Regions from separate parts of the Streptomyces sp. NPDC031418 genome, predicted to be linked through region 2. Evidence: riboswitches for the same ligand, from Rfam matches in the RefSeq annotation. Region 2 holds a riboswitch; each other region holds the start of a gene.
What was found. A riboswitch is a leader RNA that binds a small molecule or an ion and turns the genes downstream of it on or off. The one in region 2 is predicted to bind cyclic di-AMP.
Positions count from the first base shown of each region.

Region 1: another riboswitch for cyclic di-AMP. It lies ahead of ACZ5CZ_RS26950 (transglycosylase family protein); the one in region 2 lies ahead of ACZ5CZ_RS30475 (M23 family metallopeptidase).
Region 3: another riboswitch for cyclic di-AMP. It lies ahead of ACZ5CZ_RS23365 (C40 family peptidase); the one in region 2 lies ahead of ACZ5CZ_RS30475 (M23 family metallopeptidase).

Region 1 is NZ_JBVIJC010000019.1:81,344-90,672, reverse strand. It holds gene ACZ5CZ_RS26960 (cytochrome P450 family protein) at 1-878, shown strand, start outside; gene ACZ5CZ_RS26955 (transglycosylase family protein) at 1,057-2,184, shown strand; cyclic di-AMP (ydaO/yuaA leader) riboswitch at 2,367-2,539, shown strand; gene ACZ5CZ_RS26950 (transglycosylase family protein) at 2,543-3,253, shown strand; gene eno (phosphopyruvate hydratase) at 3,667-4,947, shown strand; gene ACZ5CZ_RS26940 (FtsB family cell division protein) at 5,103-5,579, shown strand; gene ACZ5CZ_RS26935 (DUF501 domain-containing protein) at 5,676-6,227, shown strand; gene ACZ5CZ_RS26930 (Ppx/GppA phosphatase family protein) at 6,224-7,165, shown strand; gene ACZ5CZ_RS26925 (NAD(P)/FAD-dependent oxidoreductase) at 7,610-8,992, shown strand; gene ACZ5CZ_RS26920 (class I SAM-dependent methyltransferase) at 9,205-9,329, shown strand, end outside.
Region 2 is NZ_JBVIJC010000024.1:6,882-16,210, forward strand. It holds gene ACZ5CZ_RS30460 (bifunctional acetate--CoA ligase family protein/GNAT family N-acetyltransferase) at 1-993, opposite strand, end outside; gene ACZ5CZ_RS30465 (HPr family phosphocarrier protein) at 1,171-1,452, shown strand; gene ACZ5CZ_RS30470 (GntR family transcriptional regulator) at 1,600-2,286, opposite strand; gene ACZ5CZ_RS30475 (M23 family metallopeptidase) at 2,484-3,227, opposite strand; cyclic di-AMP (ydaO/yuaA leader) riboswitch at 3,240-3,403, opposite strand; gene ACZ5CZ_RS30480 (M16 family metallopeptidase) at 3,664-5,052, opposite strand; gene ACZ5CZ_RS30485 (M16 family metallopeptidase) at 5,049-6,452, opposite strand; gene ACZ5CZ_RS30490 (DNA gyrase/topoisomerase IV subunit A) at 6,773-9,232, shown strand; gene ACZ5CZ_RS30495 (CobW family GTP-binding protein) at 9,229-9,329, opposite strand, start outside.
Region 3 is NZ_JBVIJC010000015.1:143,306-152,634, reverse strand. It holds gene ACZ5CZ_RS23375 (M23 family metallopeptidase) at 144-1,577, shown strand; gene pcrA (DNA helicase PcrA) at 1,866-4,334, opposite strand; cyclic di-AMP (ydaO/yuaA leader) riboswitch at 4,597-4,769, shown strand; gene ACZ5CZ_RS23365 (C40 family peptidase) at 4,777-6,135, shown strand; gene ACZ5CZ_RS23360 (hypothetical protein) at 6,183-6,536, opposite strand; gene ACZ5CZ_RS23355 (hypothetical protein) at 6,623-7,042, opposite strand; gene ACZ5CZ_RS23350 (C40 family peptidase) at 7,418-8,485, shown strand; gene ACZ5CZ_RS23345 (LuxR C-terminal-related transcriptional regulator) at 8,497-9,210, opposite strand; gene ACZ5CZ_RS23340 (PspC domain-containing protein) at 9,207-9,329, opposite strand, start outside.

The sequences.
Region 1 (9,329 bases), on a different contig from region 2:
ACCGCCTCATCGACGGGTTCGCGGCCCGGGGCTCGGCCGACCTCATCCACGAGTTCGCCTTCCCGCTGCCCATCTACGCCATCTGTGACCTGCTCGGTGTCCCGCGCGAGGACCAGGACGACTTCCGGGACTGGGCGGGGATGATGATCCGGCACGGCGGCGGACCCCGGGGCGGGGTCGCGCGGTCCGTCAAGAAGATGCGCGGCTACCTCGCCGAGCTGATCCACAAGAAGCGCGCGGCGCTGCCCGCGGAGCCGGTGCCCGGCGAGGACCTCATCTCCGGTCTCATCCGCGCCTCCGACCACGGCGAGCACCTCACCGAGAACGAGGCCGCGGCGATGGCGTTCATCCTGCTGTTCGCCGGTTTCGAGACGACCGTCAACCTCATCGGCAACGGCACCTACGCGCTGCTCACCCACCCCGGCCAGCGGACCCGGCTCCAGGCGTCCCTGGCCCGCGGCGAACGGGACCTGCTGGAGACCGGTGTCGAGGAGCTGCTGCGCTTCGACGGCCCGGTGGAGCTGGCCACCTGGCGGTTCGCGACCGAGCCGCTGACCATCGGCGGCCAGGACATCGCCCCCGGCGACCCGGTGCTCGTGGTGCTCGCCGCCGCCGACCGGGACCCGGAGCGGTTCGCCGACCCGGACGTGCTGGACCTCGGCCGACGGGACAACCAGCACCTCGGCTACGGCCACGGCATCCACTACTGCCTGGGCGCCCCGCTCGCCCGGCTGGAGGGCCAGAGCGCGCTCGCCACGCTGTTCACCCGCCTGCCCGACCTGCGGCTCGCGGCCGATCCGGCCGAGCTGCGCTGGCGCGGCGGGCTCATCATGCGGGGCCTGCGCACCCTGCCGGTGGAGTTCACGCCGCGCGCCTGAACACCGGCCGACCCGATACCCCGCGGGGCGAGGTGACACACCATCAGCTCTGTGATCTTCACGTGATCTGCGCGGCATGAACTTGTGACAAGTGATCGTTGCCGATACGTTCACCCATCAGCGTGGCGCCCCGCACCAACCGCCACGCCGCTCCTGTTGTCGCACGAAAGGCTTCCGCATGCTCTCCGGGAACGGTCGTCACCGTCGCCCCCGTCAGGCTCCGGCCCTCCTCGTCGCGGCCGGAGTGACCGGCTCCGCCATCGCGATCCCGCTCCTCGGCGCCGCGAGCGCCAACGCGGCCGACGGAACCACCTGGGACAAGGTCGCCGAGTGCGAGAGCGGCGGCTCCTGGAGCGCGAACACCGGCAACGGGTACTACGGCGGTCTCCAGATATCCCAGGACGACTGGGCCAAATACGGCGGCACGCGCTACGCCAGCAGCCCCGACCAGGCGAGCCGTTCGCAGCAGATCGCGGTCGCCGAGAAGATCCTCGCCGACAAGGGCACCACGCCCTGGGCCACCTGCGCCCTGCTGTCCGGGCTGACCGCGAACTCCGGCTCGGTGGACGTCGACACGGGCGTCGGCGGCTCCGGTGGCTCCGGCGGCACGGGTGACGCGTCCGGTTCCACGGACAGCTCCGGTTCGTCCGGCTCGTCGGATTCGGGTACGTCGTCCGACCCGACGACGGGCTCGACGGGCTCGACCGGTTCGGCGGACTCGACGGGCTCGGCTTCCGGTTCCGGCACGGACAGCGGCACCGGCTCCGGCGGCGCCGGCTCCTCCGGCCCCTCCACCTCGACCCAGGACCCCGCCTCGACCCCCTCCTCGGGTACGGGCAAGGGTTCCGGCGCGCACCACGGCAAGGCGCACGGCTCCACCCCGAGCGGCACCCCGAAGCCGGGCACCTCCGCGCCGACCGGCAGCCAGAACCCCAAGGAAAGCGACACTTCCACCCCGGACGCGCCGGAAGCGGACGATCCGGACCCGACCCAGCAGAGCGCCGGCTCCTGGAGCCTGGTGGACACCGGTTCGCTCGGCAGTGGCGGGCGTCACCGTGGGGACAGTGCGGACGAAAGCGTGACAAACGATCAGAACGACGCCGCTTCGGGCCGCCATGCCTCCCGTCGGCCGGAGACTTACACCGTGCGCGCGGGGGACTCTCTCACCTCCATTGCGGACTCCCTTGGGGTCGACGGCGGATGGCATGCCCTCTACGCCGAGAACCAGAAGTCCATCGGGTCCGACCCGAACGACATCAGTGCCGGTCAGACGCTGAAAGTCGGTACCGAAACGGGCGTAAATTAGGGCCAGTTGACGCCCCGCTTGATCGCTAATGTCCGTTTTGGCGAAAGTGTGGGATGAGTCTCAGAAGCCCTGATCGTCTTTGAAATTCCGCCGATCGCGTGTCTACGGTCAGGACCGCTCGCCACCGCGAGCCCCGGCGGTCGCAACGCCGAATCCTGCCAGCGGCCACCCGGGAACAGTCGTCGCTTCGAGCGCCGCAGGCAGGAGCGGGGGAACCAAGGTAGGTGCCGTGACCGGCCGTTGAGGCCGGAACCGGCTTGGGGTGAAGCCGCGCCCCGCGCAAGCGGAGTGCGGCCGGGCAACTCAACCGGCCCGAACCCGACAGCTCACCTCGCAGGCGTCGGTGAGGGGATGATCCATGCTGTTTTCCGGCAAGGGCAAGCACCGTCGTCCGTCCAAGGCCGTCCGCGCCGTCGCACTCGCCGGTGTCGCCGGTGCCGCCGTCGCCGCCCCGCTGATGGCGGCCGGCAACGCCTCCGCCGCCACCGCCTCCCAGTGGGACGCCGTCGCCCAGTGCGAGTCCGGCGGCAACTGGGCCATCAACACCGGCAACGGCTTCTACGGCGGTCTCCAGTTCTCCGCCTCCACCTGGGCCGCGTACGGCGGCACCGCCTACGCCTCGACCGCCGACAAGGCCAGCAAGGCGCAGCAGATCTCCGTCGCCGAGAAGGTCCTCGCCGCGCAGGGCAAGGGCGCCTGGCCGGTCTGCGGCACGGGCCTGACGAGCACGCCGTACAACGGCTCCGCCCCGGCCGGCGGCTCCACGACCAAGAGCACCGGCTCCACGACCAAGAGCACCGGCACCACCAGCCGCTCCACCGACGGGCAGGCCGCCACCCGCTCCACCCAGCGCACCACCCCGTCCCCGAGCAAGACCGTGACCACGCCGACCGGCAAGAAGGTCAAGAAGGGCGACGGCGAGTACAAGGTCGTCGCGGGCGACACCCTCAGCACCATCGCCGAGAAGCACCACGTCCAGGGCGGCTGGAAGAAGCTGTTCGACCTGAACAAGGACATCGTCACGGACGCCGACCTGATCTACCCGGGCCAGCAGCTGCACCTGAAGTGACCCGCGGCCCCGCGCAGAGCCACAGCGCCCTCACCACCGGGCCCCCCACACTCGTCGCCGAGTGAAGCCCCGGTGAGGGCCGACCCCCCGTCCCCGCGGGCCCCCCGCCCCGGCGCGTTCTCCCCCGTACGCGCCGGGGCGGGGCTTTTCCATGACCGGCCCTCGGCCACTCCGGGCCGGCCCGGCTCTTTGCCGAGCCGTCGTCCTCTTTGCCGAGCCGTCGTCCGCTGTTCTTCCGCACCCCCCTTTGTTCCGACGGTGAACAATGGGTACCGTCTGCGTGTCCTTCCCCGTCCACGGGCCGGTCGGTCGGCTGGCCGATGGCCCTGGGGCGGTTAGGCTCTAGTCGCAAGGCACAGCCGTAAGGCAGACCGCCCCGCACTTCCAGCGTCACATCCAAGAAGGAGATGCTCGTGCCGTCCATCGACGTCGTCGTAGCCCGGGAAATCCTGGACTCCCGAGGCAACCCCACGGTCGAGGTCGAGGTCGGCCTCGACGACGGCAGCACGGGTCGTGCCGCCGTCCCGTCCGGCGCCTCGACCGGCGCCTTCGAGGCCATCGAGCTCCGCGACGGCGACCCGAACCGCTACCTGGGCAAGGGTGTCGAGAAGGCCGTCCTGGCCGTCATCGAGCAGATCGGCCCCGAGCTGGTCGGCTACGACGCCACCGAGCAGCGCCTGATCGACCAGGCCATGTTCGACCTGGACGCCACCGACAACAAGGGCTCCCTCGGCGCCAACGCCATCCTCGGCGTCTCCCTCGCCGTCGCCCACGCCGCCTCCGAGGCCAGCGACCTCCCCCTCTTCCGCTACCTGGGCGGCCCGAACGCGCACCTGCTGCCGGTGCCGATGATGAACATCCTGAACGGCGGCTCGCACGCCGACTCCAACGTGGACATCCAGGAGTTCATGATCGCCCCGATCGGCGCGGAGTCCTTCTCCGAGGCCCTGCGCTGGGGTGCCGAGGTCTACCACACCCTGAAGAAGGTCCTGAAGAACAAGGGCCTGGCCACCGGCCTCGGCGACGAGGGCGGCTTCGCCCCGAACCTCGGCTCCAACCGTGAGGCCCTGGACCTCATCCTGGAGGCGATCAAGGAGGCCGGCTACACCCCCGGCGAGCAGATCGCCCTCGCCCTCGACGTGGCCGCGTCCGAGTTCTACAAGGACGGCTCCTACGTCTTCGAGGGCAAGAACCGCTCGGCCGCCGAGATGACCGAGTACTACGCCGAGCTGGTCGAGGCGTACCCGCTGGTCTCCATCGAGGACCCGCTGTTCGAGGACGACTGGGACGGCTGGAAGACCATCACCGACAAGCTCGGTGACAAGGTCCAGCTGGTCGGCGACGACCTGTTCGTCACCAACCCCGAGCGCCTCGCCCGCGGCATCGAGGAGGGCACCGCCAACGCCCTGCTGGTCAAGGTCAACCAGATCGGCTCGCTGACCGAGACCCTGGACGCCGTCGAGCTGGCCCAGCGCAACGGCTTCAAGTGCATGATGTCCCACCGCTCCGGCGAGACCGAGGACGTCACCATCGCCGACCTGGCCGTCGCCACCAACTGCGGCCAGATCAAGACCGGTGCCCCGGCCCGCTCCGAGCGCGTCGCCAAGTACAACCAGCTGCTGCGCATCGAGGAGATCCTCGACGACGCCGCGGTGTACGCCGGCCGCAGCGCCTTCCCGCGCTTCAAGGGCTGAGCCGGCAGACAGCCGAGCCGGCAGAGGGCTGAGCCAGTAGGGGCTAAGTCCTCGCCAGTCGTACGTACGTCCCCGTACCCGGTCCCGTACCGTGTCCGGGGACGTACGCACGTGTGCGAGCAGCAGGCGACAGACAAGGGGAGGCGGTACGCCAGATGGCCGTGAAGGACCGGGACCGTTTCTCCACCGCGACCAGGCTGCGGCTGCTCGGCGAGCAGACCGCGGCCCGGGTCTACCGCTCCCAGACCAAACGGCAGGCCCGCCGCTCCCGGCTCACCGGACGGGCGGCGCTGCTCGCGCTGGTGCTGTGCTCGCTGATCGTCGCCCTCGCGTACCCGATGCGGCAGTACGTCTCCCAGCGCGCCCAGATCTCCGACCTCCAGCGGCAGCAGGAACAGGCGCGCGAGCGCGTGGAGCAGCTGCGCGACCTCAAGGCGCGCTGGCAGGACGACTCCTACGCCGAGCAGCAGATCCGGCGGCGGCTGCACTACGTGATGCCCGGCGAGACCGGGTACGTGGTGGTCGACCCCGGCGCGGCCCGGCAGTCCCGCACCGACCTGCGCGCCGCCCACCGGCCCTGGTACGCGAACGTCTGGGACGGGATCGACAAGTCCGACGCCTCCGACCAGTGACCGGTACCGTCGGCTGAGCAGCAGCCTCGGCCATCGGCCGGCCACCGACGACACGTCCTCGGCCGGCCACCGACAGAAAGTCTTTCGAAAGCAGTCATGGAAACGCCTCCGCCGCCCACTCCGCGCACCGAGCCCACCGACGCGGACGTCGAGGCCTTCAAGCAGCAGCTGGGCCGCCCGCCGCGGGGCCTTCGGGCCATCGCGCACCGCTGCCCGTGCGGTCAGCCGGACGTCGTGGAGACGGCTCCCCGGCTCCCCGACGGCACGCCCTTCCCGACGCTGTACTACCTGACGTGCCCCAAGGCGTCCTCCGCCATCGGCACGCTGGAGGCGAACGGCGTGATGAAGGAGATGTCCGAGCGGCTCCAGAGCGACCCGGAGCTGGCCGCCGCCTACCGGGCCGCGCACGAGGACTACATCCGGCGCCGGGACGAGATCGAGGTGCTCCAGGGCTTCCCGAGCGCGGGCGGCATGCCGGACCGGGTGAAGTGCCTGCACGTCCTGGTGGCCCACTCGCTGGCCGCCGGGCCGGGTGTGAACCCGCTCGGCGACGAGGCGCTCGCGATGCTGCCGGAGTGGTGGCGCAAGGGCGCCTGCGTGACGCTCGGCCAGGCCGGGCCCGAACACACCGAGGGGGAGGACAAGTGACCCGTGTCGCCGCCATCGACTGCGGTACGAACTCGATCCGTCTGCTGGTCGCGGACGCCGACCCGGCCACCGGTGAACTGGTCGACCTGGACCGGCGGATGACGATCGTGCGGCTCGGCCAGGGCGTCGACCGCACCGGCCGGCTCGCGCCCGAGGCGCTGGAGCGGACGTTCGCCGCGTGCCGCGAGTACGCGGAGATCATCAAGAAGCACGGCGCCGAGCGGCTCCGCTTCGTGGCGACCTCGGCCTCCCGGGACGCCGAGAACCGCGACGACTTCGTGCGCGGCGTGCTGGACATCCTCGGGGTCGAGCCGGAGGTCATCAGCGGCGACCAGGAGGCCGAGTACTCCTTCATGGGCGCCACCAAGGACCTGAAGAGCCGGGACGACCTCGCCAGGCCGTATCTGGTCGTGGACATCGGCGGCGGCTCCACGGAGTTCGTGGTCGGCGAGGAGCACGCCCGGGCCGCACGGTCCGTGGACATCGGCTGTGTCCGGATGACCGAGCGGCACCTGGTGCGGGACGGCAAGGTGACCGACCCGCCGACCGAGGAGCAGATCGCCGCGATAAGGGCCGACATCGAGGCCGCGCTCGACCTGGCCGAGCAGACGGTCCCGCTGCGCGAGGCCCGGACCCTGGTGGGCCTGGCCGGCTCGGTCACGTCGGTCTCCGCGATCGCCCAGGAGCTGCCGGAGTACGACTCCGAGCGCGTCCACCACTCCGTGGTCGGCTACGAGCGGGTCCGGGAGATCACCGAGTGGCTGCTGCGCTCGACGCACGCCGAGCGCGCGGCGATCCCCTCGCTGCATCCGGGGCGGGTGGACGTCATCGGGGCGGGCGCCCTGGTGCTGCTCGCGATCATGGAGCGGATCGGCGCCGAGGAGGTCATCGTCAGCGAGCACGACATCCTCGACGGGACCGCGTGGTCGGTGGCGTAGCTCTCTTTTGTTACCGGCCAGTAGCCGTCGGCTGAGCAGGTCGGATAACGTTTGAGCGACTTCGAGGGGCCCTGCGGGGCCCCTCGGTGACAAGCCGCCGGGAACCTTCGTGAAGTTCTTCACAAGATATTGCCCCCTGGCGGGCCGCCGCGGGGTGCTGTATGGCCCTTCCGGGGGGTCAAGAGCCGTTTGAACATGTTCAGATGACAGGCGAGAGAAGGCCTCGGAACGGTGCGTTCCGAGGGTGTTCCGACACCCTCACGCACCCCCCGAGTGCCCGGAGAGGCAGCTCACGCGGCATTGACAACGGGGCGAACCGGTTCACGGTTCCCCGAGCGCACCATGATCTGCGTCACGCGGGTCGGGGAGTGTAGCACAGGCCCTGTCGGACCTTGTGAAGGGGCGCACGAGCGACCCCCTCCCGGCGGGTGGATACTCGATGCCATGAGCACCACGGAGCGTCCCAGGATCCTCGTAGTAGGCGGTGGGTACGTAGGCCTGTACGCAGCTCGGCGCATCCTCAAGAAGATGCGCTACGGCGAGGCGACCGTCACGGTCGTCGACCCCCGGTCGTACATGACCTACCAGCCCTTCCTCCCCGAAGCCGCCGCCGGCAACATCTCCCCTCGCCACGTCGTCGTCCCGCTGCGACGCGTGCTGCCGAAGGCGGAGGTCCTCACCGGCCGGGTCACCACCATCGACCAGGACCGCAAGGTCGCCACGATCGCCCCGCTGGTGGGCGAGGCGTACGAGCTGCCCTTCGACTACCTGGTCATCGCCATGGGCGCGGTCTCCCGCACCTTCCCGATCCCCGGCCTCGCCGAGCAGGGCATCGGCATGAAGGGCATCGAGGAGTCCATCGGCCTGCGCAACCACGTGCTGGAGCAGCTGGACAAGGCCGACTCCACGACCGACGAGGAGATCCGCCGCAGGGCGCTCACCTTCGTCTTCATCGGCGGTGGCTTCGCGGGCGCGGAGACCATCGGCGAGGTCGAGGACATGGCCCGCGACGCGGCCAAGTACTACAAGAACGTGTCCCGTGAGGACATGCGGTTCATCCTCGTCGACGCCGCCGACAAGATCCTGCCCGAGGTCGGCCCCAAGCTCGGCCAGTACGGCAAGGAGCACCTGGAGAGCCGGGGCGTGGAGATCTACCTCTCCACCTCCATGGACTCCTGCGTCGACGGCCACGTGGTGCTGAAGAACGGCCTCGAGGTCGACGCCAACACCATCGTGTGGACCGCCGGCGTCAAGCCGAACCCGGCCCTCGCCCGCTTCGGTCTGCCGCTCGGCCCGCGCGGCCACGTGGACTGCGAGCCGACCCTCCAGGTCAAGGGCACGGACTACATCTGGGCCGCCGGTGACAACGCACAGGTCCCGGACCTCGTCGGCCGCAAGGCGGGCAACGAGAACGCCTGGTGCCCGCCGAACGCCCAGCACGCGCTGCGCCAGGCCCGGGTCCTCGGCGACAACGTGGTCTCCGGCATGCGGGGCTTCCCGCAGAAGGAGTACTCGCACGCCAACAAGGGTGCGGTGGCCGGTCTCGGCCTGCACAAGGGCGTGGCGATGATCGTCATGGGCAAGATGAAGATCAAGCTCAAGGGCCGTCTCGCCTGGTACATGCACCGTGGCTACCACGGTCTGGCGATGCCGACCTGGAACCGCAAGATCCGCGTCTTCGCCGACTGGACCCTCGGCATGTTCCTCAAGCGCGAGGTCGTCTCCCTGGGCGCCATGGAGAACCCGCGCGAGGAGTTCTACGAGGCCGCCAAGCCGGCGCCGGTCGCCGCCGCCGGCAAGACCGAGGCGAAGGCCAAGGCCTCCTGACCTCCCCCGGTCGCTGAACGGCCGTACGGCCGAACCAACCGAAGGACCTCCTGCCATCCGTGGTGCAGGAGGTCCTTCGGCGTTCCCGGGGATACTCGTGCGGCGCGTCCCTGGCAGGAAACGGCCAGTCGGCCCGGTGCGGGACTACGAATGAGGGCTCCGGGTGTTTACGTGCCAACCGGCATCCGGGATCGTCGTCTTGGAGGTGTGCCATGGCCGACGCCGCGTCGCGGCTGAGGAGTCTTGCCGAGCAGCTGCTGGGAGCCCCGCTCCCGGTGAGGATCAGGGCCTGGGACGGCTCCGAGGCGGGGCCGGCCGATGCGCCGGCGCTCGTCGT
Region 2 (9,329 bases):
CGTGCGCGCCTGCCGGACGAGCGCCCGCTGGCGTTCGCGTCCCTCGGTCCCGCTCTCGGCGTATCCGGCGGAGAGCACGACGAGTCCCTGGACGCCGTGTTCCCCGCACTCGGCGACCACCCCGGGCACGTGCTCTGCCGGTACGGCGACCACGGCGAGGTCGACAGGGCCCTCGATGTCCCGCACCGAGCGGCGCGCGGGCACGCCGTCGACCTCCTTGAGATCCTCGGGGAAGGCCCGGTTCACGGCGTACAGGCGGCCGGGGAAGCCGGCGTCGCGGATGTTGCCGAGGACGCTGCGGCCGACCCCGCCGGGGGCGCGGCCGACGCCCACGACCGCCACGGAACCGGGGACCAGGAGCCGGCGTACCGAGTGGGCCTCGGCGCGCTGTTCCCGCGCGCGCTGGACGGCCAGGGACCGGTCGGTGGGTTCGAGGTCGAACTCCAGGCGGACGACGCCGTCCTCGAAACTGCGCTTCTGGGTGTACCCGGCGTCCGTGAACACCTTGATCATCTTGGTGTTGGCGGGCAGCACCTCGGCGGCGAAGCGGCGGATGCCCCGCTCGCGCGCGACCGCGCCGATGTGCTCCAGGAGCGCGGAGGCGACTCCGCGGCCCTGGTGGGCGTCCTGCACCAGGAAAGCGACCTCGGCCTCGTCGGCGGGGGCGGAGGCGGGCATACCGTCGGCGCCGATGCGGTCATAGCGTACGGTGGCGATGAACTCGCCGCCGACAGTGGCGGCGAGCCCCACCCGGTCCACAAAGTCGTGGTGCGTGAAGCGGTGGACGTCCTTGGCGGACAGTCGTGGGTACGGCGCGAAGAAGCGGTAGTACTTCGACTCGTCCGAGACCTGCTCGTAGAAACTGACCAGGCGGTCGGCGTCATCAACGGTGATGGGCCGGATGCGCGCGGTACCTCCGTCGCGCAGCACCACGTCCGCCTCCCAGTGGGCGGGGTACTCGTACCGGCCGTGCCGGTCCGCCGAGGTCTGCATGGGCCCCAGAGTACGGCTCGCGTACGACAACGGCGCGAGGCAGTCTGTGGAGGACGAAAACCCGGACCGAGGCCGCGGTCCGGGGACACACCGGGGTGGGCGCGGGTCCGCCCCGGGCACGCTTCACGATATGGGAAACTGGTCTAGACAACCCTGAACTCCGAAGGGCAGCAACACATGGCTGAGCGCCGCGTCAACGTCGGCTGGGCCGAGGGCCTCCATGCCCGCCCCGCCTCCATCTTCGTCCGAGCCGCCACGGCCGCAGGCGTCCCGGTGACGATCGCCAAGGCCGGGGGCAACCCCGTCAACGCGGCCTCGATGCTGGCTGTCCTGGGCCTGGGCGCCCAGGGCGGCGAGGAGATCGTCCTCGCCTCCGACGCCGAGGGCGCGGACGCCGCCCTGGACCGGCTGGCCAAGCTGGTCGCCGAGGGCCTGGAAGAGCTGCCCGAAACGGTCTGAACATCGGCCCACTGAATGCCGGAGCCGCGCCGCCCTTTTCCGGGCGGCGCGGCTCCTTCGTTTTCCGCGACGATGCGAGCACACCGTAATTCGGGCAGCGGAAATACACTGCCACCGAATTACTCTTCTTTGTATACGGCGTCCGTGTTAATGCCGCAGGCTCGGCGTGTTTACGGCGTGTTGCGAAGTCCTCACACGTTCCGCCGCGGCGGAGAAACGGAGGCGGTGCGCGGCCGTGGTGCGTTCGGTGTGCAGGGCGGTGAGCGCACGCGCGCGCTCGCCGTCGCCGCGCGCCACCGCGTCCACGATCGCGCCGTGCTCCGCCCAGGAGTCCACCGGGCTCGGCGTGGCGTCCACCGTGTACATCCAGGCGATCTTGTGCCGCAGCTGGGTGAGCATCGAGGTCAGCGAGGGGCTGCCGGAGGCCTGGGCGAGCGTCTCGTGGAACCAGCCCCCCAGCGAGCGCAGATCCTCGCTGTGACCTCGCCGGGCCCGCTCCTGGCCCAGCCGGACGAGGCCGCGCAGCACCTTCAGATGGGCCTCGGTGCGCCGCTGCGCGGCCCGCGCCGCCCCGAGCGGCTCCAGCAGCATCCGCATCTCCAGCAGGTCGGCGGCCTCCTGCTCGGTCGGCTCGGCCACGCACGCGCCCGCGTGCCGGCGGGTCACCACGAAGCCCTCGGCCTCCAGGGTCCGCAGCGCCTCGCGGACCGGGACCCGGGAAACGCCGTAGCGGCGGGCCAGGACATCCTCGGTGAGGCGGCCGCCGCGCTCGTAGACACCCGCGACGATGTCGTCCCGGATGGCCGTGCACACCGAGTGCGCCGGAATACGCATGACCGACCTCCGCCTTAATCCCCGTGAAACGTCGACGATGGACGTGTGTTCCGTGACTCTATTGCAATGAGCCGGAATTTCCGATGGCGGGCCGGAATCCAGGGATATTTTTTGGACAGCGGATCAGGCGGACACTGCGAAAAACGGCGAAAGCCCCGGCCGATGGGCCGGGGCCGCCGATGCCGGGCGAGGCCGGGTCAGACGTTCACACCGTGCGTGCGGAGGTAGGCGACGGGGTCGATGTCGGAGCCGTACTCCGGGGTCGTACGGGCCTCGAAGTGCAGGTGCGGTCCGGTGACGTTGCCGGTCGCGCCGGACAGCCCGATGTGCTGGCCCGGGGTGACCTTCTGACCGACCGTGACGCCGATGGACGACAGATGCCCGTACTGGGTGTACATGCCGTCGGCCATCCGGATCACGATCTGGTTGCCGTACGCGCCGCCCCAGCCGGTGGAGACGACGGTGCCGGAGCCGACCGCGAGCACGGGCGTGCCGGTCGCCGCGTGGAAGTCGATGCCGGTGTGCGAGCCGGAGGACCACAGGGAGCTGCTGGCCTTGTAGCCCGTGGAGACGTAGGAGTGCGCTATCGGCGCGACGAAGGCGTTCAGCCGCGCGCGCTCGGCCGCGCGGGCGGCACGGGCCGCGGCCACGCGCTCCTGCTGGGCCTTCTGCGCCGCCGCCCGCTCGACCGCCTGCTGCTGCGCGGCCTCCTTCTGGGCGGCCGCCTGCGCGTCGATGTGCCGGGCGACGTCGTCGCTGACGGTGAGGACCGGGGTGAGGCCGGTCTGCTCGACGGAGTTCTCCGTGGCGAGCGCCGGAGAGGCCGCGAGGGTGCCGATGACCCCGGTGGTGGTGAGGGCCGCGACACCGGCCGCCTGAGCGGTGGTGCGCTTGACCCGGCCGGGCTTGCGGTGCTTCCCGGTGGCGCACATGAACGCCATGAAGTGGCTGTTCCTTTCCTTCCCTCTCGCCTACCGGGTTAGCTGACGGGTTCGGAGCAGGAAGGTCTCCTACGGACCCCCTCGCTCACGCGCGGGCGTCCGATTCACCCCAGGGACTGCTGTGGGTCCCCGGCTCCCCTGGCTCGCGCCGTACGGGGACTCGGCGATGGCTGTCCGGTGCCGCGGGCGCGGCGCACTGTCTACCGACGAACAGCCCGGACGACGCTAAGGGGCGGCGAAGTCAAACCCCAAACAGATCACCGTTTTTGTAGTGCATCCCACAGGGCAGACGGGCAACCTCCGCCCCAAACCGGGCATCTGGGGAACACGGTGCAACAGCCGGGAATGCCGTGGGGCCCTGACGGCCCGTAGGTCGTCAGGGCCCCACGCCCGTGCACTGCCGCCAGGCCGTGCCCGGCCGCCGCGCGGCGTTCGGCTACTCGGCCGCCACCACGGTGACTTCGCCGATGCCGAGCGCCTCGACCGGCGCCTTGATCTGCGCAGCGTCACCGACGAGCACGGTCACCAGGCGGTCCACCGGGAAGGCGTTCACGACGGCCGCCGTGGCCTCCACCGTGCCCGTCGCGGCCAGCTGCTGGTACAGCGTGGCCTGGAAGTCGTCGGGCAGGTGCTGCTCGACCTGGTCGGCCAGGGTGCTCGCGACGGCCGCCGCCGTCTCGTACTTCAGCGGCGCCACACCGACCAGGTTCTGCACGGCGACGTCCCGCTCGGCGTCGGTCAGGCCCTCCGCCGCGAGGGTGCGCAGCACCTTCCACAGGTCGTCCAGGGCCGGGCCGGTGTTCGGGGTGTCCACCGAGCCGCTGATCGCGAGCATCGACACGCCCGTGCCGTCCGGAGCCGACCTGAGGACCTGTCCGAAGGCGCGCACGCCGTAGGTGTAGCCCTTCTCCTCGCGCAGGACGCGGTCCAGGCGGGAGGTGAGGGTGCCGCCCAGGCAGTAGGTGCCGAGCACCTGCGCGGGCCACACCCGGTCGTGCCGGTCGGAGCCGGCCCGGCCGATGAGCAGCTGGGTCTGGACGGCGCCGGGCCGGTCCACGATCACCACGCGCCCGGTGTCGTCGGCGCTCACCGGCGGCACGGGGCGCGGCTCGCCCGGGGTGCCGGTCCAGGCGCCCAGGGTGTCGCCGAGCAGCGCGTCCAGGTCGACACCGGTGAGGTCGCCGACCACCACCGCGGTGGCCGTACCGGGGCGCACATGGCGGTCGTAGAAGGCGCGCACGGCCGCCGCGTCGATCTTCTCGACGGTCTCCTCGGTGCCCTGCCGCGGCCGGGACATGCGCGAGGTCGCCGGGAACAGCTCCTTGGAGAGTTCCTTGGCGGCGCGCCGGGAGGGGTTGGCCAGCTCGTGCGGGATCTCGTCCAGGCGGTTGCGGACCAGCCGCTCGACCTCGCTCTCGGCGAAGGCGGGCGCGCGCAGCGCGTCGGCGAGCAGGCCGAGGCCCTTGGCCAGACGGGAGGCCGGGACCTCCAGGCTGAGCCGGACACCCGGGTGGTCGGCGTGCGTGTCGAGGGTGGCACCCGCGCGCTCCAGCTCGGCCGCGAACTCCTCGGCGGAATGCTTGTCGGTGCCCTCGGAGAAGGCCCGCGCCATGATCGTGGCCACGCCGTCCAGGCCGGCCGGCTCGGCGTCCAGCGGCGCGTCCAGCAGCACCTCGACGGCGACGACCTGCTGTCCGGGGCGGTGGCAGCGCAGCACGGTCAGGCCGTTGCCCAGCGTGGCGCGCTCCGGGGCCGGGAACGCCCACGGCCTGGCCTCGCCCGGCTGCGGCTGGGGGTGGAACTCCATGGTGGCGAGCTCGGTCACTTGGCCGTCTCCTCGTTCTCGTTACCGGCCTCTACGGTGGCTTCCTGCTCCGGGTCCTCGCCGCGCCCCGCCTCCTCGGTGTGCTCGGCGGACTCGGCGGACAGCGGCTCGTAGACCAGCACCGCGCGGTTGTCGGGGCGCAGCCGGGCCTTGGCGACCTCCTGGACCTCCTCGGCGGTCACCTCCAGGACGCGCTGGACGGCGGTGAGGGCGAGCTGCGGGTCGCCGAACAGGACGGCGTACCGGCACAGTTCGTCGGCGCGGCCGGCGACCGTGCCGAGCCGGTCCAGCCACTCGCGCTCCAGCTGGGCCTGGGCGCGCTCCATCTCCTCCGGCGTGGGGCCCTCCTCGGCGAACCGGGCCAGCTCCTCGTCGATGGCGGCCTCGATGACCGGCACCTCGACGTCACCGGAGGTCTTCACGTCCAGCCAGCCCAGGGAGGGGGCGCCCGCCAGGCGCAGCAGGCCGAAGCCGGCCGCGACGGCCGTACGGTCGCGGCGCACCAGACGGTTGTACAGCCGGGAGGACTCGCCGCCGCCGAGCACGGTCAGGGCCAGGTCGGCCGCGTCGCACGCGCGCGTGCCGTCGTGCGGGAGGCGGTAGGCGGCCATCAGGGCGCGCGCCGGGACCTCCTCGACGACGACCTCGCGCAGCTGCTCGCCGATGATGTCCGGCAGCGAGCCGTCGCGCGGGGCGGGCTTGCCGTCGTGGGACGGGATCGAACCGAAGTACTTCTCGACCCACGCCAGGGTCTGCTCCGGGTCGATGTCGCCGACCACGGAGAGCACCGCGTTGTTCGGCGCGTAGTAGGTGCGGAAGAACTGGCGGGCGTCCTCCAGGGTGGCCGCGTCCAGGTCCGCCATCGAGCCGATCGGCGTGTGGTGGTAGGGGTGGCCCGCCGGGTAGGAGAGGGCGGTCAGCTTCTCGAAGGCGGTGCCGTAGGGCACGTTGTCGTAGCGCTGACGGCGCTCGTTCTTGACGACGTCGCGCTGGTTCTCCATGGACTCGTCGTCCAGGGCGGCCAGCAGGGAGCCCATGCGGTCGGCCTCCAACCACAGGGCCAGCTCCAGCTGGTGGGCGGGCATGGTCTCGAAGTAGTTGGTGCGCTCGAAGCTGGTGGTGCCGTTGAGCGAGCCGCCGGCGCCCTGCACCAGCTCGAAGTGACCGTTGCCCTTGACCTGCGCCGAACCCTGGAACATCAGGTGCTCGAAAAGGTGAGCCAGGCCGGTACGCCCCTTGACCTCGTGGCGGGAGCCGACGTCGTACCAGAGGCAGACCGCCGCCACGGGGGTCAGGTGGTCCTCGGAGAGCACCACGCGCAGACCGTTGGCCAGGCGGTGCTCGGTCGCTGTCAGGCCCCCGGAGCCTGCCTCGGCTGTGGTCGTGTGACCCATGGGCATGTACGTCCCTTCGCGAGCGGAGGCGGTTGTGGAAACCGCGCTTTTCCTGCCGGTCCTGCCACTGTATGCAAAGCGTGCGGGGGCCCGGCGAAGTTCCCGCGGGACGTACGCCCACAGCGGATCACGTAGCCTGCGACACGCGCGCCGCGCGGCGGCTCACCGGCACCGGCCGGGACCGCACGGACCGGGCCGTGCCCGCGTTGTCGGTGGCACGGTCCACAATGGTCCGCGACAGATCCGTCAACCGCTTCAGCAGCACGAGCGAGCCGAGGGGTGCGCGTCCCGTAGGCGAGCGAACCGATCAGGAGGAGCCGGCAGCGATGGCCCGCCGCAGCACGAAGACCCCGCCGCCCGACGATTCGTACGAGGAGAAGATCCTCGACATCGACGTCGTGGACGAGATGCGTGGCTCCTACCTCGAGTACGCCTACTCGGTCATCTACTCGCGCGCCCTGCCGGACGCCCGTGACGGTCTCAAGCCGGTGCACCGCCGGATCGTGTACCAGATGAACGAGATGGGCGTGCGTCCCGACCGCGGCTATGTGAAGTGCGCCCGCGTGGTCGGCGAGGTCATGGGCAAACTGCACCCGCACGGCGACGCGTCGATCTACGACGCCCTGGTGCGCATGGCGCAGCCGTTCTCCATGCGCCTGCCGCTCGTCGACGGCCACGGCAACTTCGGCTCGCTGGGCAACGACGACCCGCCGGCCGCCATGCGGTACACCGAGTGCCGGATGGCCGAGGCGACGGGCCTGATGACGGAGTCGATCGACGAGGACACCGTCGACTTCACGCCCAACTACGACGGCCAGGAGCAGGAGCCGGTGGCCCTGCCCGCCGCCTTCCCGAACCTGCTGGTCAACGGCGCCTCCGGCATCGCGGTCGGCATGGCGACGAACATGCCGCCGCACAACCTGCGCGAGGTCATCGCCGCCGCCCGGCATCTGATCAAGTACCCGAACGCGGACCTGGACGCGCTGATGCGGCACGTCCCCGGCCCGGACCTGCCCACCGGCGGCCGGATCGTCGGGCTGGCCGGCATCCGCGACGCGTACGCGACCGGCCGTGGCACCTTCAAGATGCGCGCGACCGTCTCGGTCGAGGCGGTCACCGCCCGCCGCAAGGGCCTGGTGATCACCGAACTGCCCTTCGCGGTCGGCCCCGAGAAGGTCATCGCGAAGATCAAGGACCTGGTCAACGCGAAGAAGATCCAGGGCATCGCGGACGTCAAGGACCTCACCGACCGCGAACACGGGCTGCGCCTGGTCATCGAGATCAAGAACGGCTTCGTGCCCGAGGCGATCCTGGAGCAGCTGTACAAGCTGACCCCCATGGAGGAGTCCTTCGGCATCAACAACGTCGCCCTGGTGGACGGCCAGCCGCTCACCCTGGGCCTGAAGGAGCTGCTGGAGGTCTACCTCGACCACCGCTTCGACGTGGTCCGCCGGCGCAGCGAGTTCCGCCGCGGCAAGAAGCGGGACCGGCTGCACCTGGTCGAGGGTCTGCTGACCGCGCTCGTCGACATCGACGAGGTCATCCGGCTGATCCGGTCCAGCGACAACTCCGCGCAGGCCAAGGAGCGCCTGATGCAGCGGTTCTCGCTGAGCGAGGTGCAGACGCAGTACATCCTCGACACGCCGCTGCGCCGGCTCACCAAGTACGACCGCATCGAGCTGGAGGCGGAGAAGGACAAGCTCACCGCGGAGATCGCGGAGCTGACCCGGATCCTGGATTCCGACGCGGAGCTGCGCAAGCTGGTCTCGGCCGAACTGGCCGCGGTGGCGAAGAAGTTCGGCACCGACCGGCGTACGGTGCTGCTGGAGTCCGCGGGTGCCCCGACGGCCACGGTGCCGCTCCAGGTGGCCGACGACCCGTGCCGGGTGCTGCTGTCCTCGACGGGCCTGCTGGCCCGTACGTCGACCGCCGAGCCGTTCGCGCAGGAGGAGGGCGCCAGGCGGGTCAAGCACGATGTGATCGTCTCGGCGGTCCCGGCGACCGCGCGGGGCGAGATCGGCGCCGTGACCTCGGCGGGCCGGCTGCTGCGGATCAACGTGGTCGACCTGCCGCAGCTGCCGGACACCGCGGCCGCGCCGAACCTCTCGGGCGGTGCGCCGCTGGCGGAGTTCGTCTCCCTGGAGGACGACGAGACGGTGGTCTGCCTGACCACGCTGGACGAGTCCTCCCCGGGCCTCGCGCTCGGCACCGAGCAGGGTGTGGTCAAGCGGGTGGTGCCCGACTATCCGTCCAACAAGGACGAGTTGGAGGTCATCACGCTCAAGGAGGGTGACCGGATCGTCGGCGCGGTGGAGCTGCGCACCGGCGAGGAGGACCTGGTCTTCATCACGGACGACGCCCAGCTGCTGCGCTTCCAGGCCTCCATCGTCCGTCCGCAGGGCCGCCCGGCGGGCGGTATGGCGGGCGTCAAGCTCACCGAGGGCGCGAAGGTCATCTCCTTCACGGCGGTCGACCCGGCCACCGACGCGGTGGTGTTCACCGTGGCGGGCTCGCGCGGCACGCTGGACGACTCGGTGCAGACGACGGCCAAGCTGACCCCGTTCGACCAGTTCCCACGCAAGGGCCGGGCCACGGGTGGCGTGCGCTGCCAGCGGTTCCTGAAGGGCGAGGACTGTCTGGCGCTGGCCTGGGCCGGCCCGGCTCCCGCGCGCGCGGCGCAGAAGAACGGTTCCCCGGCGGAGCTGCCGGAGCTGGACCCGCGCCGCGACGGCTCGGGCACCTCGCTGCCGAAGACGGTGTCGGTGGTGGCGGGGCCGGTGTTCTAGTACGCCTCGGCGCCGGCGTTCTGGTACGCGTCGGCGCCTGGCTCCTCCTCGGAGCCCTGCACATAGCGCAGGACGCCCCACATGCCGTGCTCGTCGG
Region 3 (9,329 bases), on a different contig from region 2:
GCGTCCGGCCTCCCCCGAAACACGGCCGATTGCCCGTTTCCCGCCACCTCGAAACCAGCCGAAGATTGTCGCGCCCGTATACCGCCGGGTACAGTCGCCGCACTGCTCTGGCAGCCCCTGTTGTCGAGGCGAAAGAGAAGTTGGTGAACGACCGTCACCCGTCGGGGACCATGACCACCCCGGCCCCGGCTTCCGACGCCTCGACCGCGCACTACGCGCCGTACGGGACACCGGAAGTCCATTACGACGACCTCACCACGTACGGCGGCCACGGCGCCACCGGATTTCCCGGCGGGGCCGGGAACGGCACGGCCTTCGACACGGACCCGCTCTTCGGCAGCCTCCCCGGCGACCCGCACTCCACCGGCGCGTACGACACCACGCAGTGGCAGACCGGCACCGGCCAGGTCCCGGCCCACGACGCGTACGCGGCCCAGCACCACACCGGCTACGACTCCGGCGCCTACGACAGCACCGCCTGGACCTTCCCCGCGCAGGCCACGGGCAACGACGTCAGCGGTGAGTGGGACGCGAGCGCCTGGCTCCAGCCCGAGCAGTCCGGCGCCGCCGACGCCACCCAGCAGTGGGAGTGGGGCACCCAGGCCTTCGACACCGGCGCGTACGACGCCACCCAGTGGAACCCGGCCGAGCAGACGGCCGTACCGGCGGAGCCCGAGCAGGGTGCCGAACCGTTCGACCAGCAGCCCACGGCGACGTTCGAGCAGGTGGCGTACGACGATCCCGCCGCGGACGAACTCCCCGAGCAGCCCGAGCTGTTGGAGGAGCAGGAAGAGGTCACCCCGGCGCCGGTGACCCGCGCGGGTGCGCGCGGCGGGACGCGTTCCCGGCGCCGTACGCCCGCCAAGCGCTCCGCGCTGCTGACCATCGCCGTGCCCTCCGCGTGTGTGATGGGGGTCGCCGGGATCGCCGCCGCCTCCGTCGGCGCGCTGACGGACGACGGCGGCAAGGACACCACCGCCACGGCCTCGGACGCGCACGCGGTTGCGCCCTCGGTCGCCAACAGCAAGCTGGACACCCAGCTGCGGACGCTCTCCGCCGGCGCCGACGACTTCGCCGACCGGGCGAGCCGTACCCAGGAGCGGATCGACCTCAAGAACCAGCAGGAGCTCCAGAAGAAGAAGGCGGCCGCGGAGGCCGCGCTCAAGGAGCGGCTGCGGCCCAAGTTCGTGCTGCCGGTGACGCAGAAGGGGCTCAGCGCCTACTTCGGGCAGGCGGGCGTGAACTGGATGTCGGTGCACACCGGCATCGACTTCCCCGTCGCCTACGGCACCACGGTGATGGCCGCCACCGACGGCACCGTCACCACCAAGTGGAACAGCGCCTACGGCAACATGCTGATCCTGACGGCGAAGGACGGCACGCAGACCTGGTACTGCCACCTGTCCAGCTATCGCGTCCCCTCCGGTACGACCGTGAAGGCCGGCGATCCGATCGCCTACTCCGGCAACTCGGGCAACTCCACCGGCCCGCACCTGCACTTCGAGGTGCGGCCGGCGGGCGGGGCGGCCATAGACCCCCTGCCGTGGCTGCGCAGCCACGGCCTGGACCCGACGTAGGGCACCGGACGGAGGGCCCCCCGGTGCGACGTAAGGCACCGGACGGACGGCCGCCGGTGCCGTCCTGCTAGGGCCTTTCTTTCGGATCAGGTCGGCTGCGGTGCCGGTGCCTTCTGGCTAACCCGAGCGGGGTCTGGTGCGTGCAGATGCAAGGCGGAGGACCGAGTCGACGCGATGGGGGTCCCCCCGCGCGAGCGAAGCCGAGCGTGGGGGAGTCGGCGAGGGACGACAACGCCGCAGATGTGCGTGCCAGGGCCCGCGACGCCGGCAAGATCGGAAAGAGAGGCCCTAGAGCTTCTCGACCGGCGCGTACCGCAGCAGCAGCCGCTTGGCCTTGCCGTCGCCGAAGTCGATCGTCGCCTGGGCCTTGTCGCCCACGCCGGACACGGCGACGACCGTGCCGAGTCCGAACTGGTCGTGCGTGACCCGGTCGCCGACCGCCAGGGACACCACCGGCTTCTCGGAGGCGCGCCGGGTGGCGAATCCGGAGGCACCCGACGCCGAGGAGCGGGAGCGGGTGGTGGACAGCGAGGCCGCCACCCCGGACGAGACCGGCGCGGTCGCCCCGGTCCGCTTCCACTCCACATGGGTGGGCGGGATCTCCTCCAGGAAGCGGGAGGGCGGGTTGTACGACGGCTGACCCCAGGCGCTGCGCATCGCCGACCGCGTGAGATACAGCCGCTCCCGCGCGCGCGTGATGCCGACGTACGCCAGGCGCCGCTCCTCCTCCAGCTCCTTGGTCTGGCCGAGGGCGCGCATGTGCGGGAAGACGCCGTCCTCCATGCCGGTCAGGAACACGACCGGGAACTCCAGGCCCTTGGCGGTGTGCAGGGTCATCAGGGTGATGACGCCGTCGCCGTCCTCCTCGTCGGGGATCTGGTCGGAGTCGGCGACCAGGGCGACCTGCTCCAGGAAGTCGGCGAGCGTCCCCCGCTCCTCCTCGCCGCGCTCCTGCTCGAACTCCAGGGCGACGGAGGCGAGCTCCTGGAGGTTCTCGATCCGGGTCTCGTCCTGCGGGTCGGTGGAGGCCTGCAACTCGGCCAGGTAGCCGGTGCGTTCGAGCACCGCCTCCAGGACGGTCGCGGGTCCGGCGCCGGACTCGACGATCGTGCGCAGATCCTCCATCAGCGTGTTGAACCGCTTGACCGCGTTGGTGGAGCGCGCGGCCATGCCGTACGCCTCGTCCACCCGCTTCAGTGCCTGCGGGAAGCTGATCTTCTCGCGCTGGGCGAGGGCGTCGACCATCGCCTCGGCGCGCTCGCCGATGCCCCGCTTGGGGACGTTGAGGATCCGGCGCAGCGGCACCGAGTCCTCCGGGTTGGCGAGCACCCGCAGGTAGGCGAGGACGTCCCGGACCTCCTTGCGCTCGTAGAAGCGGACGCCGCCGACGACCTTGTAGGGCAGGCCGACGCGGATGAAGACCTCTTCGAAGACACGGGACTGGGCGTTGGTGCGGTAGAAGACGGCGACGTCTCCCGCGCGTGCCTCGCCCGCGTCCGTGAGGCGGTCTATCTCGTCGGCGACGAACTGGGCCTCGTCGTGCTCGGTGTCGGCGACATAGCCGGTGATCCGGGCGCCCTGGCCGGCGTTGGTCCACAGGTTCTTCGGGCGGCGGGACTCGTTGCGCTCGATGACCGCGTTGGCGGCGGACAGGATGGTCTGTGTGGAGCGGTAGTTCTGCTCCAGCAGGATCGTGGTCGCGTTCGGGTAGTCCTCCTCGAACTGGAGGATGTTGCGGATCGTCGCACCGCGGAAGGCGTAGATCGACTGGTCCGCGTCACCCACGACGCACAGCTCGGCGGGCGGGATGTCGTACTCGCCGGGCGGGACGTCCTCGTCGTGTTCCCCGGTGCCGACCAGTTCGCGCACCAGCGCGTACTGGGCGTGGTTGGTGTCCTGGTACTCGTCCACCAGGACGTGCCGGAAGCGGCGGCGGTAGTGCTCGGCGACGTCGGGGAAGGCGCGCAGCAGGTTGACCGTCGTCATGATCAGGTCGTCGAAGTCGAGCGCGTTGGCCTCGCGCAGCCGCGACTGGTAGAGCGCGTAGGCCTGGGCGAGGGTCTTCTCGAAGCCGTCGGTGGCCTGGGCGGCGAAGTCCTCCTCGTCGATCAGCTCGTTCTTCAGGTTGCTGATCTTGGCGCTGAAGGACTTCGGCGGGAAGCGCTTGGGGTCGAGGTCCAGGTCGCGGCAGACCAGGGCCATCAGGCGCTTGCTGTCGGCGGCGTCGTAGATCGAGAACGACGAGGTGAAGCCGAGCTTCTTCGACTCGCGGCGCAGGATGCGCACGCACGCGCTGTGGAAGGTCATCACCCACATCGCGTTCGCGCGCGGGCCGACGAGCTGCTCCACGCGCTCCTTCATCTCGCCCGCGGCCTTGTTGGTGAAGGTGATCGCGAGGATCTGGCCGGGGTGGACATGCCGCTCGCCGAGCAGGTGGGCGATGCGGTGGGTGAGCACGCGGGTCTTGCCGGAGCCGGCGCCGGCGACGATGAGCAGCGGGGAGCCGGCGTGCACGACCGCGGCGCGCTGGTTCTCGTTCAGCCCCTCCAGGAGGGCCGCCGAGTCGATGGCGGGACGCGGGGCGCCGTCGCGGTAGTAGGAATCCCGGTCCGGCGGCACGTCGAACTTCCCGCCGAACAGATCGTCCGGAAGCGGCTCCGGAGCGTGATCGTCCTCGGTCGGCGGCGGGGGCTCCTCCTCGTGCCCACGCGGGGGCTGGAGGTCCGCCAGGAAGCTGTCGTCAAAGAGGCTGCTCATCGCTCTCCGAGTCTAGGGTGCCCCACCGACAACCGGTCGCCGTCCCCGGAACCCGGCCGACCGACGACCCCGCCGATCACGGCCCGCGGGGCGCCCGCCGACCGCTCACGCTGCGGAAGCGCCTGCTCACGCGCGTAGACAAGCGCCCCCAGGTCACGGAAATGTATCGGACATACCTCGCACCAACCTTCACAGGACGCACACGAGTTGGCTAGGTTGCCGTCAGGCCGCACGACCCCTCTCCGGCGAACCTCGCCGGGCCGCGCGGCCTCCGCCGAATCCGGCGCGCCCCGCAGGGTGCCCGGAGCCGGGGACCCACCGATCCTGGGGTGAATCGGCCGACCTCCCGCCCGGGACGACGCCGTAGGGCAACCCTTCCGAAGCACCCGCCCGAACCCGACAGCTAACCCGGTAGGCGGCGTGTTGGAAGGAGTCGCCTCTTTTGGCGTCGCACCGCAAGCCGTGGCCCGGCGGCACCCATGGACCGGGCCTGCGCGGCCCCGCCCTGGCCACCGCCGCGTTCACCTCCGTGGCCGTCCTGTCCCAGACGGCCGAGGCCGTCCCCGCCCCCGACGGCAGGCCCAGCCTGGAGGAGATCGAGAAGAAGATCGACGAGTTCTACCGCCGCGCCGACTCGGCCGCGGAGGCGGAACCGGCGGCCCGGCAGCGCGCACGCTCGCAGGAGTCGGCGGCCGCCCGCCAGCGCGCCCGCGCGGAGGCGGCGGAGGCTGCCCGGCAGGGGGCGCCCTTCGAGGAGCGGGGAGCCGCCCGGCAGGGCACCCGCTTCGAGGAGCCGGGAGCCGCCCGGCAGGGGGCCCATGCCGCTTCCGCGGAGGCGTCGGCCGCGCGGCGACCGGCGCACGCGGCGGAAGCGCGCCGGGACGACCCGGGCCAGGACGACCCGCGCGCGGGGGGCGCCCGGCCCGCGGGGCGGCACGCCCGGGCCCGCGCGGGCCTGGTGCCGTTCGCCGCTGCGCCGGACGTGGCCGCTTCGCTGCTCGATGAGTTCCCGCAGGACCACTTCGCGCCGAGCCGGGTGATGAACCGGCTGGCCTCACGCGTGAAGGACGCGGCGGAGCGGACCAGGGCCACCACCGGCGGGAACGCGCGCGGCCGGGACGCGGGCCGGGACGCGCTCGGCGAGGTCACCGATGCGGGTCCGCGGGGCGAGCGCCCTGGCACGCGCGCGATGGCCGACCGGGGCGCGCTGGCATCGGCTGTCGCCAACCGGGGCACGCCGATACCGGCTGCCGCCGACCGGGGCACGGCGACATCGGCCGCCGCCCCGTACGACGTGAAGACCGCCAAGGCCGCCGTCCAGCGCAAGCTCGCCACCGCGCGGGAGCTGCTGTTCCGGCTGACCGCCGAGGCGGACGCCCGCTCGGCCGCGCTCGCGGGGCGGAAGCGGGCGGAGGGTGCCGGTCCGGCGTACGGGGCCCAGGTCACCCGGGCCGAGCTGGCGGTCGCCTTCGCCCGCGCCCAGATCGGCAGGCCGTACGTGTCCGGTGCCAGCGGCCCCGGCTCCTACGACGCCTCCGGCCTCACCCAGGCCGCCTGGAAGGCCGCCGGCGTCACCCTTCCGCGCTCCGCCCGGGACCAGGCGGCCTCCGGCACGCCCGTGCCGCTCGCCGACGCCCGCCCCGGTGACCTGGTCTTCTTCTACGACGACAGCAGCCACGTCGGCCTCTGCACGGGCAACGGCATGATGATCCACTCCCCCGAGCCGGGCGCGTACATCCGTGAGGACTCCGTGTACCGCTGGGGTGAGTCACTCGTCCACAGCGTGGTGCGCCCGGGCTGACCGGTGACGACCGGGGCGCGCGACTCGCTTCATGGCACCGGCGGCCGTCAGGTCCACAGCACGGCGATGAACACGTTCGTCGCCGTGAGGGCGCCGACCAGGCCGAACTGGCCCTTGTCGATCGTCTCCTCGTCGCGCTTCACATAGACCAGGCCGAGGATCACGATCAGCAGCGCCAGCTTGATGCCGATCTTGATGGTGTTGATGTGCGCGCCCTGGGCCTGGTTCAGGCCGACCAGGGCCACGCCGGTGACCAGCATGGTCAGCGCGCCGTGCAGCATCCCGGGGACGAACCGGGCCGTGCCCTGGCCCATCGCCTTCATCTGGGTGAGGAAACCGCCGAGCAGCGCGGCGATACCGATGATGTGCAGGCCGACGAAGAGATGGATGAGTACGTCCATGGGGCCGGAGCCTAATTCGTCCCCCACAGCCCCCCGGACGGCAGGGTGCCGTGCCCGCCAGGCGGGGGGCCACCCGCCCGGTTCTCCTACAGCGCCGGCGGCCGTACCCACGGCGCGAACCGCTGCCCGGGAACCGCGTCGGCACGCCAGTACCGCAGGACGGTTTCCTGTACGACCTCAACCCGCTCCGCAGCGATCAGACAGGAGACCGGCTCCGGCCCGCCCGCGTCCGCCTCGAAGGCGAGGAGCACGGGCGGTATCTCACCAAGCTGACGAGTGACTCTCGCGAGCTCGTCTTCCGACGGGGTGCGAAAGACCGGGTCGGCGAACTGCGCCGGACACGTGACGAAGGCCGGGTCCCCGAAGACCAGTTCCAGGCCGTGGGAGTAGCTGAGGTCATACCCGGCCGCCAGCCGGAACTCGGCCGCGTCCCAGGCAATGACGTCCCAGTCCCACCAGGACCCTTCAGGAAGCCGGATGCCGGCATGCCGGTGTCCCGGGTCCACTCTCGGCTCCCTACACCGCTGTCGATCTTGCATATATCCGTGCCATAGCACCCCATCACCCTCCCCCGTCTCCCTTTTCCGCGCTTCGGTCACCACGCTGCGTGAAGGCGACGACTCCGGGCGGCGCATTCGGTCATCCTCGGTTGGGATCCGGTCCCTCCCGACCAGTTCCGTACACCGCGTTACCGACTTGTCACCGTCAGGCCTAGCGTCCTCCCCCAGGTGACCGGCTCCCCAACGCCGCCCGGCCAGGGGCGGCAGCCGGCCACCACCGCCGAGAAAGGCCCGGCGGCGGCCCGCTCCCCCTGTGCCGGCCGCCGCCGGGGCCCGGACGGCCCGCTCGTACGACCCGGACGGAAGGACGTGACGGTCCAGGTGGCAGCGCATCGCAAGCCCCGGCAACGCCCCCTCGGAGGCCATACGGCCCGCACGGCCGCGACCCTCGCCCTGGCGGGCGCGGCCACCGCGACCGCCTTCGACGGCACGGGACACGCGGAGCCGCAGCTGACGCCGGCGCAGGTAAAGGCGAAGGTGGACAAGCTGTACCAGGAGGCCGAGGACGCCACCGAGAAGTACGACGGGGCGAAGGAGAAGGCGGACGCCGGGCAGCGGCGGCTGAACTCACTGCGCGACGAGGCCGCCCGCAAGGAGCAGAAACTCAACTCGGCCCGGGAGGCGCTCGGTTCGTTCGCCGCGGCGCAGTACCGCTCCGGCGGCATCGATCCGGCCTGGCAACTCGCCCTGTCCAGCGACCCGGACCGGTATCTGGACGGCGCCGCCTTCGCCGAGCGGGCCGGCGACCGGCAGGCGGCCGCGGTCTCGCGGGTACGGCAACAGCTGCGGGAGATCGAGCGGTTGCGCGGCGCCGCCCGCGTCGAGCTGGCGTCGCTGCGCTCCCGGCAGGCGGAGCTGCGACGGCAGAAGACCACCATCACCCGCAAGCTGGACGAGGCCCGGCGACTGCTCGCCGGGCTCACCCCGCGCCAGCGCGACCACATCACCGGCGCCACCGGCACCGGCTCCGGGCCCGCCTCGCGGTCGGCCCCGGAGCCCCGGCAGCCGCTGGACCCGACCGGCTCCGTCACCGCCCCGGACCCCCGCGCGGCGACGGCCGTCGCCTACGCCTACGCCAAACTCGGCAGCCCCTATGTGTGGGGCGCCACCGGCCCGAACGCCTTCGACTGCTCAGGCCTGGTCCAGGCCGCCTACCGCTCCGCCGGGGTCTCCCTGCCCCGCACCACCTACTCCCAGATCAACGCCGGCCGGCGCGTCTCCCGCTCCGAACTCCAGCCGGGCGACCTGGTGTTCTTCTACTCCGGCATCAGCCATGTCGGGCTCTACATCGGCAACGGACAGATGATCCACGCCCCGAACCCGTCGGCGCCGGTGCGGATCGCCCCCGTCGACGAGATGCCGTTCGCGGGAGCGACCCGGGTGGTCTGAGGCGCCCCGGCTCAGACCAGCCGGCGGGCCGTCGCCCAGCGGGTCAGCTCATGGCGGTTGGACAGCTGGAGCTTGCGCAGCACCGCCGAGACATGGGACTCGACCGTCTTCACCGAGATGTACAGCTGCTTGGCGATCTCCTTGTAGGCATAGCCGCGGGCGATCAGGCGCAGCACCTCGCGTTCGCGCTGGGTGAGGCGGTCCAGGTCCTCGTCCACCGGCGGGGCGTCGGTGGAGGCGAAGGCGTCCAGCACGAACCCGGCCAGCCGCGGGGAGAAGACGGCGTCGCCCTCCTGGACGCGGAAGATGGAGTCGACCAGATCGGAGCCGGTGATGGTCTTGGTGACATAGCCTCGGGCGCCGCCGCGGATCACGCCGATCACATCCTCCGCCGCGTCCGACACGGACAGCGCGAGAAAGCGGACGGGCTGCTCGGCGTCCGCCATCAGCGCCGCGCACCGGCGCAGCACCTCGACCCCGCCGCCGCCCGGCAGATGCACATCGAGGAGGACCACCTCGGGCCGGGTCGCGGTGATGACCGTGACCGCCTGGTCGACGTCCGCGGCCTCGCCGACCACCTCGACCCCGGTCTCGGCGGTCTGGCCGATCTCGGCCTGCACTCCGGCGCGGAACATCCGGTGGTCGTCGACGAGCACCACCCGTACGTGCCGCCCGGCCGGCTCCCCCGCCCCCGCCGTGCCGTTCGCCTCGTTCGCGTCGCTCATGACGTCCTCTCCGCCCTCTCCATCTCCAGCTCCACCTCGGTGCCGCCGCCCGGCACCGCCCGCAGCCGGGCCGTGCCGCCGTTGCGCTCCATGCGACCGATGATCGATTCTCTGACACC